One region of the Salinivibrio sp. PR932 genome, then DNA from elsewhere that is predicted to be linked to it. Evidence: riboswitches for the same ligand, from Rfam matches in the RefSeq annotation. Region 1 holds a riboswitch; each other region holds the start of a gene.

Region 1 (5,182 bases):
AGCGCGGTGCCTTACTGCCATTGCGCAAACACTTTGGTCTGTTTTGTAATTTGCGTCCGGCACAAATCCATACCGGTCTAGAAGGCTTTTGCCCACTGCGCGCCGACATTGCCGACAAAGGCTTTAACATCGTGGTGGTGCGAGAGCTGACCGGCGGGATTTATTTTGGTGAGCCCAAAGGACGTGAAGGTGAAGGCCGCGATGAAAAAGCGTTTGATACGGAAGTCTATCATCGCTATGAAATTGAGCGTATTGCCCGTATTGCCTTTCAATCGGCCCAGCTTCGCAACAAACACGTGTGCTCAATCGATAAAGCCAACGTGCTGCAAAGCTCAATGCTATGGCGTGAGGTGGTGGAAGAGGTGGCCAAGGACTATCCGGATGTCCGCTTAAGCCATATGTATATCGACAACGCCACCATGCAGCTGATTAAAGACCCGTCGCAATTTGATGTGATGCTATGCTCGAACATTTTCGGCGACATCATCTCCGATGAGTGCGCAATGATCACCGGCTCAATGGGCATGTTGCCATCTGCGAGCTTGAACGCGAGTAAATTTGGTTTGTATGAGCCCGCAGGCGGCTCTGCGCCCGATATTGCGGGTAAGAATATCGCCAACCCAGTGGCGCAAATTCTCTCCGCCGCGCTAATGCTGCGCTACTCGTTAGGCGAAGAAGACGCAGCCTGCGCGATTGAGTATGCAGTCAGCCAAGCGCTGGCGGCCGGTGAGCTAACCGCCGATCTCGCCGGTAACCGCCCCGCATTAAGTACTGAACAAATGGGCGATCGTATCGCCGCCTATATCCGCCAAGGCGCAGAATAATTACCCGTAAGGATACGAGCTATGTCGAATGCAAACACCCAACAAGGCGCTAAGACCTTGTATGAGAAAATCTATCAAGCCCATGTGGTCACCGAGCAGCCAGGCGAAGCGCCGCTGCTGTATATCGACCGTCATTTGGTGCACGAAGTGACCTCACCACAAGCCTTTGATGGCCTGCGGGAAAAAGGGCGCCCAGTGCGCCAAGTGAGCAAAACCTTCGCCACCATGGATCACAATGTCTCCACCGAAACCAAAGACATTAACGCGTCAGGGGAAATGGCGCGTATCCAAATGGAAACCTTGGCCAAAAACTGCGAAGAGTTCGGAGTGACCCTGTACGACTTAAATCATCCTTACCAAGGCATTGTGCATGTAATGGGCCCCGAGCTTGGCATTACCCTGCCCGGCACTACCATCGTCTGTGGTGATTCGCACACCGCAACCCACGGTGCCTTCGGCTCCCTCGCCTTTGGTATTGGCACCTCAGAAGTCGAACACGTACTGGCCACCCAAACACTTAAGCAATCCCGCGCCCGCACGATGAAAATTGAAGTCACGGGCAAAACTGCCCCCGGGATCACTGCCAAAGATATTGTCCTTGCGATTATCGGTAAAGTTGGCCACGCAGGTGGCACTGGGCATGTGGTGGAGTTTTGCGGGGACGCAATCACCGACTTGTCGATGGAAGGGCGAATGACGGTGTGCAACATGGCCATCGAATTAGGCGCAAAAGCTGGCCTGATCGCGCCAGATGACACCACCTTTGCCTACCTAAAAGACAAGAAATTTGCCCCTAAAGGCGAGCAATGGCAACAAGCCGTTGCATACTGGCAAACCTTGCACTCAGATGCCGATGCGCACTTTGATCGTGTGGTCACTCTCGATGGCAGTCAAATCCATCATCAAGTCACATGGGGCACCAACCCCGGCCAAGTGGTCAGTGTGCATGATAGCGTGCCTGCTCCAGAGAGCATGACCGACCCGATAGAGCGCCACTCGGCTGAGCGAGCCTTAAAGTATATGGGGCTGACGGCAGGCCAAGCCATTACAGATATCCGCATCGATAAAGTCTTTATTGGCTCTTGCACCAACTCACGGATTGAAGACATGCGCGCAGCCGCCGCGGTCGCCAAAGGACGACGCGTGGCAGAGGGTGTACATGCCATGGTGGTGCCGGGCTCCGAGCAAGTGCGCGCCCAAGCAGAGCAAGAAGGGCTGGATGTAATCTTCCGCGAAGCGGGCTTTGAATGGCGCTTACCAGGCTGCTCGATGTGTTTGGCAATGAACAACGATCGCTTAGGCCCTAAAGAGCGCTGTGCGTCCACCAGCAACCGCAACTTTGAAGGGCGTCAAGGCCGTGAAGGCCGCACCCACTTGGTCAGCCCAGCGATGGCCGCAGCGGCGGCGATTGCGGGCCATTTTGTCGACGTTAACCAATTATAAGGAGGCCTTATGTCAGGCATACACACTCATACCGGCATTGTTGCCCCATTAGATGCGGCGAACGTCGATACCGATGCGATTATCCCTAAACAGTTTTTGCAAAAAGTCACCCGTACAGGCTTTGGTCAGCACCTGTTTCACGATTGGCGCTTTTTAGACGATGCGGGTAAACAGCCGAACCCCGAGTTTGTGCTCAATCAAGCGCGTTACCAAGGGGCGAGCGTGTTACTCACCCGCGAAAACTTTGGCTGTGGCTCGTCACGCGAACATGCTCCTTGGGCGCTGGATGATTACGGTTTTAAAGTGATTATCGCCCCCAGTTTTGCCGATATTTTCTATGGCAACTGCATTAATAACCAAATGGTGCCAGTGACACTTGAAGAAGGCCAAATCGATGCTCTATTTACGTATGTGGCCGAAAATGAAGGCGCGACGGTAACGCTAGATTTGCCCGCCCAAACCATCCGTGCCGGTGAACACTGCTTTAGCTTCCAGATGGATGATTTTCGCCGTCATTGCTTGTTGGAAGGATTAGATAGCATTGGCCTCACGCTTCAGCACGACGCTGAGATCTCGCGCTTTGAGCAAAACATTCCCGCCTTTTTGGCATAACACAACACTTTAACCACTAAAACGCTGCTCAAGCAGCGTTTTTTTATGGCCATGAAAGCAAACATGGCGCAAGCTGGTCTAGGATATAAACAAGATACGCTCGCGATTGAGGAAGCGGTATGCGAACACGGATCACGCTCATTTTTTGGTTACTCGTTGCTTTTCCAGCCTTGGCCGCCCCGAAAGCCGATTATTGGGCAATGTGGGATGCGCACAACCCCGCCAGCCAAGCCACGTTTACCCATCACAGCTGGCAAGTATTACTCGATAAATATTTACAGCCTCAAGGACAGCACACCTTATTTAACTACGCAGCCGTCACCGAGGCCGATAAAGCGACTCTCGATCATTACATTAGCATGCTCACCGCGCGCGACCCGCGCACCTTGACCAAAGACGAACAATACGCGTACTGGGTTAATCTCTACAATTCAGTCACCGTAAAGCTAATTTTGGATGCGTATCCAGTCCGTTCGATCACCAAACTCGGTGGCCTGTTTAGCTTTGGACCTTGGGATGATGAGGTGGTCACGGTGGCAGGAGAGCCGCTTACCTTGAATGATATTGAGCACCGTATTCTGCGCCCGCTCTGGCAAGATCCGCGTACCCATTATGCGGTCAATTGTGCCAGCCTTGGCTGTCCGAACCTACAGCCACAAGCCTTTCAAGCCGACACCTTAGAGGCACAATTAGAACAAGCCGCCTATACCTTTATTAACAGTGATAAAGGCGTGAGTCAGCAAGGCGGTCAGTGGCAGCTTTCTTCTATCTATGAGTGGTTTGAGGCCGATTTTGGCGGCAGTGAACAAGGAGTAATCACCCATATCAATCAATACCGCGATATCAAACTTCCCGAGGATGCACGCTTAGACTATGACTACGACTGGGCGCTTAACCGAACCGCTGACTAAAAGGCTTGGTTAACCCTAAGCCAATCAGTACAATGGCTTCGTACTCATTGGGGAGCCTCTTGGCTGAGATTGCGCACCGCGCTAAACCCATCGAACCTGATCCAGCTAACACTGGCGTAGGGATTGAGACTTGATGATGTCATCAACCAGCCTCAACACCCACGCCCAACTTAGGAGCGTGCTGTGAAAGTCATTACGTCTGTTTTAACCGTACTTTCTTTGTCTCTGTTATCGCTTGGCGCCCGCGCCGCCGACCCGCTGACTGTCTATACCTACGACTCGTTTATCGCCGATTGGGGCGCAGGGCCAAAAATTAAAGCCGCCTTCGAGAAACGCTGTAATTGTAAGGTCGAGTTTGTGTCCCTTGAAGACGGCGCAGCCTTGCTAAACCGCATGCGGATTGAAGGCAGTAACACCAGCGCCGATATCGTGTTGGGTATAGACACCAATTTAATGAAAGAAGCGGAGCGGAGCGGCATTGTCGCCGAGCACGCGGTGAATACGGAGCGCCTACAGGTACCCGGCGGTTGGGATAATCCCTACTTTATCCCCTACGATTACGGCTACTTTGCCTTCGTGTACGACACCACGCGCCTGCTCGATCCGCCCAAGAGCTTGAAAGCCTTGATTGAAGATCGTGATGACATCAGTGTGATTTACCAAGATCCCCGTGTCTCCACCGTTGGCCAAGGCTTAATGCTTTGGATCCAGAAAGTCTACGGCGATAAAAGCCAGCAAGCATGGCGTGATCTCGCGGATAACACCATTACCGTGACCAAAGGCTGGACCGAAGCGTACAACATGTTCCTGAACAAGGAAGCGGACATGGTGCTCTCTTACACCACATCACCGGCTTACCATTTGGTTGCCGATGATGATGACCGCTTTGCCGCCGCGACGTTTGAAGAGGGCCACTATATGCAGATTGAAGTGGCCGCAAAATCAGCCTACACCGACCAGCCAGAACTGGCCGATGCGTTTTTGCAGTTTATGCTCAGCGATGAAGCGCAGTCGATCATTCCCCTTACGCAATGGATGTACCCTGTTACTGATATCACGTTACCGGATGCCTTCTATACCTTGAGTAAGCCAGAAAAAAGCTTGATTTATCAACCCGATGAAGTGATGGGCAACCGTCAACAATGGGTGCGTGACTGGCAAACGGCGTTGGTTGAATAATCGTCATGCTCAACCCTTCACGCACTTGGCCGGGCAGTCTCGCGGCCAGTCTCGTCGTGCTTTTAATTGGCAGCGCTCTTTGGGCGCTGTTCTCTCACAGCCAAGATCTTAACCTTCAGGCACTATGGCAAGATGCCTACCTTCGTCACGTCACCGTATTTAGCTTCAAGCAAGCCATTTTATCAGTGATCCTCAGTGTGGGATTGGCGATTC
Region 2 (5,182 bases), on a different contig from region 1:
AATCGCTTGAAAGACCGCCAAGCTATCGCCAGCGGTGAGTGACGTGGATGACCAAGCATCACGCGCAATAATGGTCTGATTTAGCGCGACCGCGACCGACTCGGCTGGCACCTTCATCTCCTCAATCAGTTGCGCGACGGTCGTGGCATTGACCTCTGTCGGCGTGTCATTAATGGTTAACTGCATCGCTTACCTCCCGCTTTGGCTGACAAACCGCACAATGCGGATCCACGGGCAGCGAAAAGTGCTGCCATGTCATGGTTTGTCCATCCAGTCGTGACAAGCGATTGGTCCTGACCGCCTGCCCTAATAACAGCTTTATTGCCTCCAGCGCTTGCGCGGTGGCCATCATGCCGACCACAGGTCCCATTACCCCGGATTCTGCACAGCGTGTGGGTTCAGAAAGCGTCACGTCTGCGAAGGCGCACGCATAACATGCGCTATGCGGTTGATAAACCAATAACTGGCCTTGCCAACCGATCGCCGCTGCGCTCACCAACGGCGTACCAGCCTCTACACAGGCTTGGTTGACCGCATGACGGGTGGCGAGATTATCACTGCAATCAAGGACCACATCCGCCATCGCTACTTCGAGCGCCAGACGCTCACCTTCTAGATAGGCATTGATGGCTCGGCACTGGCAATGTGGATTCAGCGCGACCAAGTTAGCGGCTAGCGACGCGGCTTTATCGGTGCCGATTTGCGCCTCCCGATACGCCACCTGACGCGCCAAGTTAGATAGCTCAATGTGGTCCGAGTCAGCAATCGCTAACTTACCCACGCCAGCGCCTGCAAGATAGAGGCCCGCGGTGGTTCCAAGCCCACCGGCACCGACCATTAACACGCGCGCCTTGCTAAGTGCCTGCTGCCCGCACTCTCCAACCTCCGGCAGCATGATTTGCCGGCTATAACGCAGGTATTCACTGTCCGATAGCATCACGCCCTCCTTGTTGTCTTGATGGATTAAGACAGCGATTAAATGCGTCAATGAGCGCCGCTAAATCAGGCGCTTGCGTCACGGCACGGACCACCGCAATGGCGTCCACGCCAGTGCGCCAAACGTCAGGAGCACGGTTGAGATCAATACCGCCAATCGCCACCGTCGGGAAGCGGCCATCCACAGTCGCTACCTGCTGCGCTAACGCAGAAATGCCTTGCGGCGGCTCGGCGAGCTGTTTGGTGGTAGTGGGAAAAATATGGCCGATGGCGAGATAACTGGGCGAGAGCGCAATCGCTGCAGCAAGTTGTTCGGGACTGCGTGTCGATACGCCAAGGCGCACGCCTTGTCGTGCGAGCAGGTCAAGATCCGCCTCTTGTATGTCTTGCTGGCCCAGATGAACGCCATAGGCGCCAGCCTCAAGCGCGAGCTGCCAGTGATCGTTGATAAACACCTGGGCATGGTGCGCGCGGCCCAACGCCACCGCACGCTGTACCCAATCCGCCAATTGAGGATGCCCCGGCTGCTTCACACGCAGTTGCACGGTTTTCACCCCCAAGCAAAGCAAGCGTTCGAGCAAATCCACATCGTCTACCACCGGATATAATGGGCCTATACCTTCAGACATAGATGCAAACGGGGTCAGGCTCATGACTCCACCTTATCGCTGTCCGCTACCTCAGCGCCTTGTGGTAACGAATGATGGGATTTTTGCAGGTAGAGCTCACTGCCCTTTGCTCGAAACTCTTGCGATTTTTGCTGCATGCCTGCTAACGGGTCTTCCAGCATGGTGACATCAATCGCTTCGCCCGCAGCGGCATAGCCATTTTCTTTGGCATAATCGCGGACTTCTTGGCTGATCTTCATAGAGCAGAATTTTGGCCCACACATGGAGCAAAAATGCGCGACCTTGCCCGACTCTTGAGGCAGTGTTTCATCGTGATAAGCACGCGCCGTCACTGGATCTAATGCAAGGTTAAACTGATCTTCCCAGCGAAATTCAAAGCGCGCTTTGGAAATGGCGTTATCTCGCACCTGCGCGCCCGGATGTCCTTTGGCTAAGTCGGCGGCGTGCGCACACAACTTGTAAGTGATAAGCCCAGTTTTAACATCCTCTTTATTGGGCAGACCCAGATGTTCTTTGGGCGTGACATAGCAAAGCATCGCACACCCAAACCAGCCAATCATCGCCGCACCAATCCCGGAGGTGATGTGGTCGTAACCAGGCGCGATATCGGTAGTCAGCGGGCCTAAAGTATAAAAGGGCGCTTCGTGGCAATGGGTGAGCTGCTCGTCCATATTCTCTTTGATCATGTGCATGGGCACATGGCCGGGGCCTTCAATCATCACCTGCACATCGTATTCCCATGCCACCTTGGTTAGCTCGCCCAGGGTACGTAACTCACTGAACTGGGCTTCGTCGTTCGCGTCAGCTACTGAGCCTGGGCGCAATCCATCGCCTAACGACAGCGATACATCATACGCGGCACAAATCTCGCAGATTTCACGAAAATGGGTATAGAGGAAGCTTTCTTGATGATGCGCCAAGCACCATTTGGCGATAATCGACCCGCCACGCGAGACAATCCCAGTCACGCGATTGGCAGTCATGGGCACATAGTGCAAACGCACCCCAGCGTGAATGGTAAAGTAGTCGACCCCTTGCTCGGCTTGCTCTATCAAGGTATCGCGCATCACTTCCCAAGTCAGGTCTTCGGCAATGCCATTCACTTTCTCAAGCGCCTGATACATAGGCACAGTGCCAATCGGGACTGGGCTATTACGTAAAATCCACTCGCGGGTTTCGTGGATATTGCGTCCGGTCGATAAATCCATCACCGTATCCGCGCCCCAACGGGTCGCCCACACCAGTTTTTCAGTTTCTTCTTCAATGGAGGAGCTCACCGCCGAGTTACCAATATTAGCATTCACTTTCACCAGAAAGTTACGCCCAATGATCATCGGCTCCGCTTCTGGGTGGTTAATGTTGGCCGGAATAATCGCACGCCCTTCAGCAACTTCTTGGCGCACAAATTCGGGAGTGATGTTTGAGGGTAAATGCGCGCCAAAGCTTTCTCCTGGGTGCTGGCGGTTTAGCTGCTCTTCACGATACTGCTGACGTCCCATATTTTCCCGGATAGCGATAAATTCCATCTCTGGGGTGATAATGCCTTGGCGTGCGTAGTGAAGTTGGGTCACACATTGGTTAGGTTTTGCCCGACGGATAGACGGTAAGGCACTAAAGCGAAGATCATCCAAGGTTTCATCACTAAGGCGAGTCTGCGCATAGTCTGAGCTCACTGCATCAAGGAACTCTGTATCGGCACGCTCATCAATCCATGCTTTGCGCACTGGCGCTAAGCCTTGGTAAATATCGATAGCACTCTGTGGGTCAGTATAAGGCCCTGATGTGTCATAAACCCGAATGGACTCATTGGCCTCGTACTGCGGATTGTCTTTACTGCCACCCACAAAGGTCGGAGACAAATGGATTTCTCGCATCCCTACGCGAATATCGGGTCGCGATCCCTCGACATAGACTTTTTCCGAGTTGGGGTAGGTTTGCGCAGAGAGAGAATCGATAAAGGATTTGGCCTCAAGACGGGCCTGTTTACGGGTCGACATAGCATTACTCCGGTGTTCATTATGGGAATTAATGCTTGCCGGAAAACGCTGAATTGAGATGTGAGCAAACTGGCAGACGCGTACGGTCTGTGATCTGATGCATCTCTTGTTCCCTTCGCTGGTACTAACCAGATCAGGTTCAACGGATCCCACTTAACGTGGTCTCAGCCAATTGGCACTCCGACAAGTTCAACGCCAGTATAAGAAATCACCGCCGCAACAACAAGCGACGTACTAGCATGTTTTTACCTACCCAGTAATGCGTCCTAGCAGCCAAGCCCCCATCGCGGCCGCTCCTAAGCATAACGCAAGGTTGAGACCCACGTTTAACAAGGCTTTCACCGTCTCACCATGTTGAAAAAGAAGCAAGGTATCCACTGAAAAGGTCGAGAAGGTGGTGAACGCGCCCAAAAAGCCAATAGCAATCAGTTGACGCCAAGGCACTGGGGCAATCAGTTCTTGGCTCATCGCCGCTAAAAAGACACCCATCGCTAATGATCCCAGCACATTAACCATTAGGGTGCCGTAGGGAAATCCTCGACCAAACACCGCGACGCTCCACTCTGAAACTAAAAAACGCGAAGACGCCCCTAATGCGCCACCAAGTCCTACCCACAATATGCTTACCACAGGGTGCTCCTTTCGATTGGTAAAAAGTCATCATACCGCGACATGTGAACAAGAAACAGGAGGAAGAAAAAGGGAAAAGGATCAAGGGTGCTAGAAGCATAATGAGTCACATACAAAAAAAGCACCGACGATGCCGATGCTTTGATATTTGGCAGGGGTAGAGGAATTCGACCGGGCTGGCGACCCAGCCCCCAACACGCTTTTGTGTAGATTGCATGTTCACATCTACCCTTAATCGGATTACGAGAACCTTGATGATTCACATACAAAAAAAGCACCGACGATGTCGGTGCTTTGATGTTTGGCAGGGGTAGAGGGATTCGACCGGGCTGGCGACCCAGCCCCCAACACGCTTTTTTGTCGTTTGCATGTTCTCATCTATCTCTTATCGGATTACGAGAAGCTTGATGATTCACATACAAAAAAGCACCGACGATGTCGATGCTTTGATGTTTGGCAGGGGTAGAGGGATTCGACCGGGCTGGCGACCCAGCCCCCAACACGCTTTTTTGTCGTTTGTATGTTCACACCTACCCTTAATCGGCTTACGAGAAGCTTGATGATTCACATACAAAAAAGCACCGACGATGTCGATGCTTTGGTATTTGGCAGGGGTAGAGGGATTCGAACCCCCAACACGCGGATTTGGAATCCGCTGCTCTGCCAATTGGAGCTATACCCCTGTAGATAGGTGCCTATTGTAGCGATCCCGCGACAAATTACCACCACCAATTACTCTTCAGACGTTTGATCGCTTATTTATAAAGCAAATCGCCCCAACGCCCCAATAACAAAAAACCCCAGCTTTTCAGCTAGGGCTTCTAAAGTAGTGGCGGAGTGGACGGGAGTCAACGCGCACTGCAAGTGCCGCGACCAAGACGTCTGGCTCAGGGGAGCTTAAATGCAAAAAACCCCAGCTTCTCAGCTAGGGTTTCTAAAGTAGTGGCGGAGTGGACGGGACTCGAACCCGCGACCCCCGGCGTGACAGGC
Region 3 (5,182 bases), on a different contig from region 1:
AAGTGATTGGAACTGGGCGGCGAGTTAAGGCCCGTCATGTCGATGGGTACCTCGTCCCTGTACACCTCGCGGTCAGTGAAGTACAGATAGACAGTCGGCGTGAGTTTATCGGCATCATGTCCGATCTTAGCGCGCTCACGCAGGCGCAAGCGAGCGTAAAACACGAGCGCAACCAGCTAAAAACCATCATCAATGCGATTGCTAATCCAGTGTTTGTCCGCGAGCTAGGCGGGCGATATACCATGGCCAATCATGCGTGTGTGCAGGCCGTTGGGGTCGATAATGTGGAGGCGTTAGCTGATGCCTTTGCCCAGTTATTACCCAAAGGAGGACGAGAGACACTCAACGCGCTGGATCATCAACTGACCATGAATGGCGATCCGGTGCATACCGATGTAACTCTGAACGATGGCCGCACCTTTAAGCTGGCGAAAACCCTTATCCATCACCTTGAGGGTGAGCCATATGCCATTGTTACCGTCGCATACGATGCCACCCCGCTTCTTAATGCCATGAAAGACGCGGAGCGGGCGAACCAAGCGAAAAGTGACTTTCTTTCTGCAATGAGTCATGAATTACGCACCCCGCTTAACTGTGTGCTTGGCTATGCACAATTATTAATGAATGCGACCTCGCCGGCGTTAGAGGCCACTCAGCAACAATACGTGGCACAAATACACCAAAGTGGCGGTCATTTACTCGCCCTGATTAACGATGTGCTGGATCTTGCCAAAATCGAGGCGGGAAAAATTTCCCTCGATCCAAGCTGGGCACCTTTGCGTCCGATGATTTGCGAGGCTGTCGATTCGCTGTTGCCTCTTGCCCATCGCCAGACGGTGAGTTTGCGCCATACTCTACCGGACACACTCAACGGCGATATTTACGTCGATGCGACCCGTTTTAAGCAAGTGCTGATCAACCTCATTAGCAATGCGATTAAATACAACCATGCCGGAGGACGTGTCACGGTATCGACCCGTCAGCAAGCCGAAACGATAACGATCGCGGTGACGGACACAGGCATTGGCATTGAACAGGATAAGCTGAGCGCGTTATTTGAGCCTTTTAATCGCTTAGCGGCCGAGCAAACCCATATTGAAGGGGCAGGCGTGGGGCTTGCGGTCACACAGCAATTGATTGCGCAAATGCAAGGTGAGATCACCGTGAGCAGCGAAGTCGGAAAAGGGAGTTGTTTTGCCGTCACCTTTCCCTATCGTGGCCAGTCGTTGACCGAGATAGCGTCTTCATCCACACCATTTACCCTTACCCAGCCGCATCGAGTGCTTTTTATTGAACCAGACGTTGCACAGCAACGCTTAATGGCCGATTGGTTCGAAGACTGGCCGTTACTGACCTTGACCTGTGTCCATGATTTATCGTTGGCAGCCGCGATGGCGCATACCACACCGCCCTCACTGTTCATGGTCAGTTATGCGGTGCTTGATGACACGGCAGATCAGGTTCAGTTACGACTCGGGGAACGGCCCATGATCGTGGTTAACGTGCCGGACACCGAATCTATGCAATCGCACAGCGATAGCATTGTGACGTTGGCGTCACCGGTATCGGGTGCGGCGTTGGGCCGAGCGATGCAAACACTTTTGGAGGACAGGGCATGACACGAGAAAAATCCCAAGCGCAGATCCTGATCATTGATGATCGACCGGAGAATGTCGACTTGTTGACTGCCATGTTGCTGCAATCTGGCTATCAACACATTACAGGCCTTAACGATCCACGCCTTGTGGCCGATTACCTCTCACCGATCCCCGATTTAGTGTTGCTTGATATGCGTATGCCTCAACGCTCGGGGCTAGATGTTCTCGATCTGCTGAACAATACGCTCGGCGAGCACTGTCCCCCGGTGATGGTGCTTACTGCCGATAGTGACAACAATCTGCGCAATCAAGCCTTATGCCGTGGGGCCATTGATTATCTCACCAAGCCGTTTGATCACCATGAAGTGCTCCAGCGCATCCATAATATTCTTCATTTTCAATTCAAAACCCTGAAAGAGCGTGATCAAGCGGCACGTTTGCAAATGTTAGTGAATAAGCAAACTGCGGCATTACGTACCCTGTCTTTAACCGATCCTCTAACCAATCTACCCAATCGACGTGCGCTGGTGGATGCGGCTGAACGTCAACTCACCAAGGGGATGGTGACCGTGTTTATGATCGCGTTGGATGGGATGGAGGCGGTCACACAGCATCAAGGCCACTTAATGACAGAAGCGCTGTATAAGCACCTAGCGGGGCTCTTAGCCAGTAGCTCGGTCGCAAGAGGGCGGCGCATTGGTGTCTGGGATAACACACGTTTGGTGATGGTAGTGGAAGGAGATATCACCGCCATTGACGCACTTGCCAAGCGGATTTGTCGATTATTGAGTGGGCATCACACCCTTGATGGCCGTTTGATGTCGATGCACTGCCATGTGGGAATAGCTCAAGCGGAAGGGGAGCATCACGATGTGGAGCAACTCTTTCGCCAAGCGATTCTAGCCATCCCGACCGATGACACCGAAGTGGGTCATTATCGCCAAGAGTTGGATGCGAAATCGCAACGTGAGCATATGATCCGTAATGGACTTAGCCCTGCCCTTGAACAAGGGGGTCTGTCTTTGGTCTTTCAGCCCAAATGGGATCTCAATACTGGTAGCATGGTAGGCGCTGAGGCGTTATTACGTTGGCGTCATCCGCAACTGGGAGCGATCAGCCCGGCCGAGTTTATTCCCATTGCCGAGCGAAGTGCCGATATGATCCAACTCGGCGATGCAGTTTTTTCTATGGCGTTGCGCGCGCTGGTCCGTTGGCGAGAGCAATACACCTTGCCCGAGGCGTTTCACTTAGCCATCAATGTCTCTTCCCAGCAACTTCGCCACGGTTTTGCCGACAGCATTCTTGCCCGCTGCCAAGCGCTGGAAGTACCCACCCAAATCATTCAGCTTGAGGTTACTGAATCGGCGTTAATTCGACACATGTCGGTGGCGCTCAAAGAGTTACAACAGCTCCGTGATGCGGGGATGCACATTGCGCTTGATGATTTTGGCACAGGCTACAGTTCATTGAGCTATTTGAAACAGCTTCCTGTGGATTGGGTGAAGCTTGATCGTAGCTTTATTCAAGATCTTGCATCTAACGCCGGTGACAAACACCTTGTTGGTAGCGTGATCGACCTAGCGCATGGGTTTGGCCACGGTGTGGTGGCCGAAGGCGTGGAAGAAGTTGGCCAGCAACAGATTTTGCAGCGTATTGGCTGCGATCAAGTGCAAGGCTTCTTGTATGCCAAACCGCTGGGAACAGAACAGTTTGAACAGCTTCTGCAAACCGGATGTGAGTGCCCAGCGACGGCTATCAGTGCGCCCGTGTCTGGATAGCCGTGGTCATCATCGGATTAGAGATGAGGCTTGCGCTTTATCCGTAGGATGCATATTCTGAACACAGTTAGTCGGGGAGCAAGTAATTGCTGAGACTGCGAAAGCAGGACCCGTAGAACCTGATCCAGTTAGCACTGGCGGAGGGAACTGACACGATCAGCGCACAAAGTGATGCATACTGCCGTACTTTGTCTCCTTCCGCCCCTGATGATTAAGGGGCCATTATGAACCTATCTCCACCTGTTATTCTTACCATTGCCGGCTCAGACAGCGGTGGTGGTGCGGGCATTCAAGCCGACATTAAAGCGATTTCAGCGACCGGCGGCTATGCGTGCTCGGTGATCACCGCGCTAACCGCGCAAAATACCTGCGGTGTCGAGGCCGTCTCGGCGGTTGAGCCCGATTTTGTGCGCGCCCAATTAGATGCAGTGTTATACGACATGCCGGTGCGTGCGGTGAAAATCGGTATGCTGGCCAATCAAGCGATTATTCGTGAAGTCGCTGCTGTGCTGGCACGGTCGCCACACTTACCGGTGATTTTAGATCCCGTAATGGTCGCGACCAGCGGCGACCCTTTGCTCGACGAGCAGGCCATGAGGGCGTTGATTGAAGAGCTTATTCCGCGAGCAACGGTGCTCACTCCCAACTTGCCGGAGGCCGCTCGCTTAACCGGTCGGCCTGTGCCTACCTCTATAGAGCAAATGCATGAGCTGGTGCCGGCACTTCGCCATCTAGGCTGTCCTTACGTGATGCTCAAAGGGGGCCATTTACATCACGCCCCTGAAAGCGTGGATGTGTGGATTAGCCAAGATACCTGTCAAACCTTGCGCGCACGCCGCATTGAAACTACCAACACCCATGGCACCGGATGTTCACTGTCTGCTGCAATCGCCTCTTATTACGCGCAGGGAATGACGCCCATTGAAGCCGGGCGAGCGGCTAAGCAGTATTTGACAGAGGCTTTAGCGCATAGTCAGCAGCTAACGGTCGGAAGAGGTGCTGGGCCGGTGCATCATTTTTACGCTTACCCTGATAATTTGTGTCTGTCGCCAGCAGAGCATGCTGTCGCGGAATTGCCCTGAGACGAGATGGAAACGATCCGCTGCAACCCAAGTGGGGCAGCGGCATCGGAAAGAAAACAGCAAAGATGCGTTGGACGCGTCCGTTAGGCGGCAGACCAATGTGGTAAACGCTCGGCGGCGATATAAAAGATGCGATCGCCCGGTGCCACTTCAGTGTGTAGGCGAGGGTTCAGGGTGATCCCATCGCCTTTGTCGAGACCAATTAAGGTTGCATCATGCTCATGCTTTAATTGATTAAACAAGGTGCCGACATCGGTTGCACTCGCATCGGTGGGGTAGCGGGCACAGTATTGGGTCATCCCTTGAGCCGTGCTCAATAGCTCGTGATGTAATTGGCTTGAACCGGGATCAACGGCCGCTTTTGCCAGCATTTCCACCGACACAGACGGCACACATTCAGCGTGCGGATAGTGCTGCTTCAATATTTGGCTGAGTGCATCATCTTGAAAATACGCGAGCAAATGAGCGGAAGGGTTTTTGTGAGCGCAGAACAGCGCCGCAGAAAGCGTGATATCGTCTTCTGGGTTATCGATAATAATACTCGCGGCACTGTCGATGCCGGCGCGCGCAATGCCCTCGGCATCAGTAAAGCTGGTCACGCGCACAAACTCTACCTCGCCAGGCAGCGGATTTTCCATTTCAGGACGGACACAAAGCACGATCGGGCGCTCGCCATGAATACCGCTTTGCAATAAACGGATTAACTGAATGGTACGCTGACCGT

Evidence for each region. A riboswitch is a leader RNA that binds a small molecule or an ion and turns the genes downstream of it on or off. The one in region 1 is predicted to bind thiamine pyrophosphate.
Region 2: it holds a riboswitch for thiamine pyrophosphate, as region 1 does, so the genes downstream of both, thiC (phosphomethylpyrimidine synthase ThiC) here and thiB (thiamine ABC transporter substrate binding subunit) in region 1, are expected to answer to the same signal.
Region 3: it holds a riboswitch for thiamine pyrophosphate, as region 1 does, so the genes downstream of both, thiD (bifunctional hydroxymethylpyrimidine kinase/phosphomethylpyrimidine kinase) here and thiB (thiamine ABC transporter substrate binding subunit) in region 1, are expected to answer to the same signal.

The regions. Positions count from the first base shown of each region.
Region 1 is NZ_MUFM01000012.1:17,502-22,683, forward strand. Features, by position in the region: gene leuB (3-isopropylmalate dehydrogenase) at 1-824, shown strand, start outside; gene leuC (3-isopropylmalate dehydratase large subunit) at 846-2,267, shown strand; gene leuD (3-isopropylmalate dehydratase small subunit) at 2,277-2,879, shown strand; gene BZG84_RS07875 (DUF547 domain-containing protein) at 2,999-3,790, shown strand; TPP riboswitch at 3,829-3,930, shown strand; gene thiB (thiamine ABC transporter substrate binding subunit) at 3,983-4,969, shown strand; gene thiP (thiamine/thiamine pyrophosphate ABC transporter permease) at 4,975-5,182, shown strand, end outside.
Region 2 is NZ_MUFM01000004.1:134,696-139,877, forward strand. Features, by position in the region: gene thiS (sulfur carrier protein ThiS) at 1-186, opposite strand, end outside; gene BZG84_RS03035 (HesA/MoeB/ThiF family protein) at 170-937, opposite strand; gene thiE (thiamine phosphate synthase) at 921-1,589, opposite strand; gene thiC (phosphomethylpyrimidine synthase ThiC) at 1,586-3,562, opposite strand; TPP riboswitch at 3,656-3,755, opposite strand; gene crcB (fluoride efflux transporter CrcB) at 3,812-4,192, opposite strand; tRNA gene BZG84_RS03055 (tRNA-Trp) at 4,799-4,875, opposite strand; tRNA gene BZG84_RS03060 (tRNA-Asp) at 5,136-5,182, opposite strand, start outside.
Region 3 is NZ_MUFM01000037.1:8,162-13,343, forward strand. Features, by position in the region: gene BZG84_RS14155 (PAS domain-containing sensor histidine kinase) at 1-1,619, shown strand, start outside; gene BZG84_RS14160 (putative bifunctional diguanylate cyclase/phosphodiesterase) at 1,616-3,376, shown strand; TPP riboswitch at 3,439-3,539, shown strand; gene thiD (bifunctional hydroxymethylpyrimidine kinase/phosphomethylpyrimidine kinase) at 3,601-4,458, shown strand; gene BZG84_RS14170 (potassium channel family protein) at 4,542-5,182, opposite strand, start outside.